Regions from separate parts of the Mesorhizobium sp. M0037 genome, predicted to be linked through region 1. Evidence: predicted binding sites of a transcription regulator. Region 1 holds the regulator's gene; the other holds the start of a gene.
What was found. The regulator LexA, encoded in region 1, represses DNA repair genes until DNA is damaged. The targets are predictions, from matches to a motif close to TGTTCNNNNTGTGTTCNG.
Positions count from the first base shown of each region.

Region 2: a site for LexA is predicted at 1,102-1,119, ahead of NKJ78_RS14405 (ATP-dependent helicase). Genes of this name have one in related genera too.

Region 1 covers NZ_JAMYVB010000001.1:759,335-761,534, reverse strand. The annotation lists gene NKJ78_RS03980 (GntR family transcriptional regulator) at 1-367, shown strand, start outside; gene lexA (transcriptional repressor LexA) at 573-1,355, shown strand; partial or broken gene NKJ78_RS03970 (ComEC/Rec2 family competence protein) at 1,349-2,200, opposite strand, start outside.
Region 2 covers NZ_JAMYVB010000008.1:87,557-89,756, forward strand. The annotation lists gene NKJ78_RS14405 (ATP-dependent helicase) at 1-1,061, opposite strand, end outside; gene NKJ78_RS14410 (glucose/quinate/shikimate family membrane-bound PQQ-dependent dehydrogenase) at 1,346-2,200, shown strand, end outside.

The DNA of each region.
Region 1 (2,200 bases):
GTGGTACGAAAAACACGATGCCTTCCATGCGGCGCTGCTCAGTGCCGCGACATCCAGCTGGCTGCTGCGCTTCAATGCAACGATTTCCGACCAATTGCATCGCCATCACCGCTTTCTGGGTCTGGCCCCGACGCTGCGCGCCGCCGCCGGCCGCACGGACGGACACCGGAAGGCCGTGGCGGCCCTGCGCGACGCCGTGGCGATCGAACACCATACCGCCCTGATGGAAGCGGCCCTCGATCGCGACGTCGAACGTGCGAAAACTCTGATGACCGCTCACATCGGCTACACGCTGCGGGTCTATGCCCAGAGAGAACCCCGCGCGGATGCTGCGCAGCCCCGTCCGAAAAGGAAGCGGCGATCGTAGCCGACGACGCAGGGCACTTTGTCTTCGTTTCACCCCGTTGCTGGCAACTGGGCGCAGGCGGCGCTCGCAGCGCCGAACGTTACGCTGAACAAAACGTCAACACATTCATTAAACTTTAAAAGGTTGCGGAACACAACTGGAACAGATAGTGTTTGTTCTGGGTTTGTTTTTTCTGATTCTGGTTTCAGAACCCTTGGGGGCCGCGATGCTGACGCGCAAACAACATGAGCTTCTGATGTTCATCCATGAACGCCTGAAGGAGAGCGGAATCCCGCCGTCCTTCGACGAGATGAAGGAAGCGCTCGACCTCGCCTCCAAGTCCGGCATCCACCGCCTGATCACGGCGCTTGAGGAGCGCGGTTTCATTCGCCGGCTGCCGAACCGGGCGCGCGCGCTGGAAGTGCTGCGGCTGCCCGACTCGATCGCACCAGGCCTCAATGCGGCGAGGAAGTTTTCGCCGAGCATCATTCAGGGCAGTCTTGGTCAAACCGGCCAAGGGCAAGGCGGCCAAGGACAAGGCGCGTTGGGCCAAGGCGGTCTCGGCCGCCAGATCAAGCCGGGCTCGCCGTCGCGTTCGATGTCGGCCGGCAATGACGATGCCGTTTCCGCGATTTCAATCCCGGTTATGGGACGCATCGCCGCCGGCGTGCCGATCGACGCCATCCAGCATCAGACCCATTCGATCTCGGTGCCGCCCGATATGATCATGGGCGGCGAACACTACGCGCTCGAGGTCAAGGGCGATTCGATGATCGAGGCCGGCATTTTCGATGGCGACACGGTCATCATCCGCAATGCCGACACAGCCAGCCCCGGCGAGATCGTGGTGGCGTTGGTCGACGATGAGGAAGCGACCCTGAAACGCTTCCGCCGCAAGGGCGCCTCGATCGCCCTGGAAGCCGCCAACCCGGCCTACGAGACCCGCATTTTTGGACCGGACAGGGTGAAGGTGCAGGGCAAGCTTGTCGGATTGATCCGGCGCTACTGAGCCGGCTTGGGTTTGTACTTTTCACGCTGGTTGTAAGGCGGCAGGCCGCGCGCTTCGCGGGAGAAGCGGCGTTGCTCGTGCCAGGGGCGATACGGCTTGTCGACGGCGAGCGGATGGTTGGCGCTGCAGCTGCCGATTGCGGATCGAAGAAGACGGCGGCGCTGCCGTCGCGGGCCAGCTGTTTCTTCGTCACGACCAGCACCAGCGGGTCGCGGCACGGATTGTAGGCGGTGGCGTCATCGATGACGATCAGGCTCGCGAAGGCACAGGCCGGCCGCGCCGTCTTGCGGTCTTTCGCAAGCGCTACAATGGCTCCGGAAGGGTGCCGGGCGATACAGAGATCGCCGGTGCAATAGAAGGGCGAGCCGGGCGTCAGATCGAGCGGATCGAGATCGAACCGCGTATCTGTTGCCTCGAAAATCTCAGGTGGGATAATGGTTTCGGCCCGCAGCGCCCGTTTCCAATTGTCCGTGGTGAATTCGTTGGAGCGTTCGCGGTTGAGGGCGAGTTCGCCGCCACCGATCGGCATGGCCACCAGATGCGCATCCTCGGATATGAGCACGTCTGGCGTAAGCACCTGCGGCACCGTCAACAGGCCGGCCAGCGCGAAAGGCACGGCCGCCAACCTGAGCCAGGTGGTGGCCATGGTGGCGATGACGAGGGCGACCGCCACTAACAGCACCGAGCGGATGGAGATCAGCCCGACGGCGTCGACCGGCGAGCGCTCGGAAATCCAGGCCGATATAGCGATCATCGCCGTCAGGCCTTTGCCCATCACATAGAGGAACGGTCCGTCGGCGCCGAACGGCATCGCCAGCGCGCTGAGCACGGCAAACGGCATGACG
Region 2 (2,200 bases), on a different contig from region 1:
CCGCGACGCGGCGGGGAGGGGTGACTGGCGGCGGCGCGGGCGGGGGCGGGGGGGGGGGGGGGGGGGGGGGGGGCGGGGGGGGGGGCGGGCGGGGGGCGCGGGGGCGGGCGCGGCGGGGGGGGGGGGCCCCCCCCGCCGCGCCGCCCGGGGGGGGGTTGCCTGGCCGCGCCGCGCCCCCCCCCCCCCGCGCCGCACCGCGCCGCGACCTCCCCCATCGAGGGGGAGGTAGGTCTTTGCGCCAGCAGCCGCAGCCACATGTATTGCGCGGTGTTGGTGTCCTGGTACTCGTCGACGAGGATGTATTTGAAGCGCTTGTGGTAGTCCTTCAGCACGTCCGGATTGGCGCGGAAGATGCGGATCGGGTGGCAGAGCAGATCGCCGAAGTCGCAGGCGTTCAGCGTCTTCAGCCGCTCCTGATAGGCCTTGTAGAGTTCCCGGCCCTTGCCGTTGGCGAAGCTGCGCGCGTCGCCCTCGGCAATGTCGGCGGGGCCTTGGCCCTTGTTCTTCCAGCCGTCGATCATCTGCGCGAACTGCTTGGCCGGCCAGCGCTTGTCGTCGAGGCCTTCGGCCTGGATCAGCTGCTTGATCAGCCGTACGACGTCGTCGGTGTCGAGGATGGTGAAATCGGATTTGAGCCCGGCCAGCTCGGCGTGGCGGCGCAAGAGCTTGACGCCGATGGAGTGGAAGGTGCCGAGCCACGGCATGCCCTCGACGGCTTCGCCGACGAGATGGCCGATGCGCTGCTTCATCTCGCGCGCGGCCTTGTTGGTGAAGGTCACCGCCAGGATCTGCGAGGGGAAAGCCCTGCCGGTGGCCAGGATATGGGCGATGCGGGTGGTCAGCACGCGGGTCTTGCCGGTGCCGGCGCCGGCCAGCACCAGGACCGGGCCTTCGGTGGTTTCCACCGCCAGCCGCTGCTCGGGGTTGAGGCCGTTGAGATAATCGGGTGCGCTGTTGGGTCCGCTGCGGGCCGCCATGGCGCGCGCCGCTATGCCCGACGGGGCCGCGGGCCGCGCATTGGGTTCGTCAAAAAAGGGCATGTCTTCCGCAAAGCCGGACATCTCTCCCGAATGTAGTGATTCGGGAGCGAAAGACCAGAAGTGTCTACGTTTTGTTCTGGTTTGGAAGTGAGATTCTGGGGCGCAGTGCGAATTTCATCGTCCCGACGCCCGACAATGTCGTGGAGGTGCTGCAGCGTGGGAGCGGAATGAAGTCGAGCGTTTGCTCTCGCCTTATGCTGGCAGGGCCAGCTTGACACACGCGGCCTGGGGGAGAAAGCTGGCGACAGGGCAGGGGCGGCTGCCCGTGAGGCGCTGCAAAGCGCATCAGTCGAAGGAGTATCGTCTTGGCTGTCGTCATCACCTCCCTCATCCTGTTCCTCATCGGCCTCGCACTTGGCGGCGGCGGCGTCTGGCTCGCGATGCTGGGCGGCAGCTGGTACTATGTCGTCACCGGTCTCGCCTTCCTCATCGCCGCATGGCTGCTCTTCCGGCGCAAATCGACGGCGCTCTGGCTCTACGCGGCGATCGTGCTCGGCACGCTGGCCTGGGCGGTGTGGGAAATCGGCTTCGACTGGTGGGAACTCGGACCGCGCGGCGGCATCATCGTGCTTCTGGCGCTGTGGCTGCTGACGCCTTGGGCAAGGCGGGGCCTGACCGGCCCCGACGCGCGAGCGCCGCTCATTCTGGCCGTGCTCGCTTCGCTCGCCGTCGCCGGTTATTCGATGACGGCCGATCCCAAGGACATCGCCGGCGACCTCAGCGCCGACAAGGTGACGCCGACTGCCGATCTCGGCGGCAACGTGCCTCCGGGTGAATGGCACTTCTACGGCCGCACGCAATTTGGCCAGCGCTATTCGCCGCTCGACCAGATCACGCCCGACAATGTCGCCAAATTGCAGCCGGCCTGGACATACCAGACCGGCGACGTGAAAGGGCCGGACGATGTCGGCGAAACCACCTATCAGGTGACGCCGCTGAAGGTGGGCGACGCGCTCTATATCTGCACGCCGCACAATTTCGCCATCGCCATCGATGCCGCCACCGGCAAGGAGAAATGGCGTTTCGATCCCAAGATCAAGCTCGACAAGGACCGCCAGCACCAGACCTGCCGCGGCGTGTCCTATTATGCCGATGCCAAGATCGCCGCCGGCCAGCCTTGCGCGACACGCGTCTATCTGCCGACCTCGGATGCGCGGCTG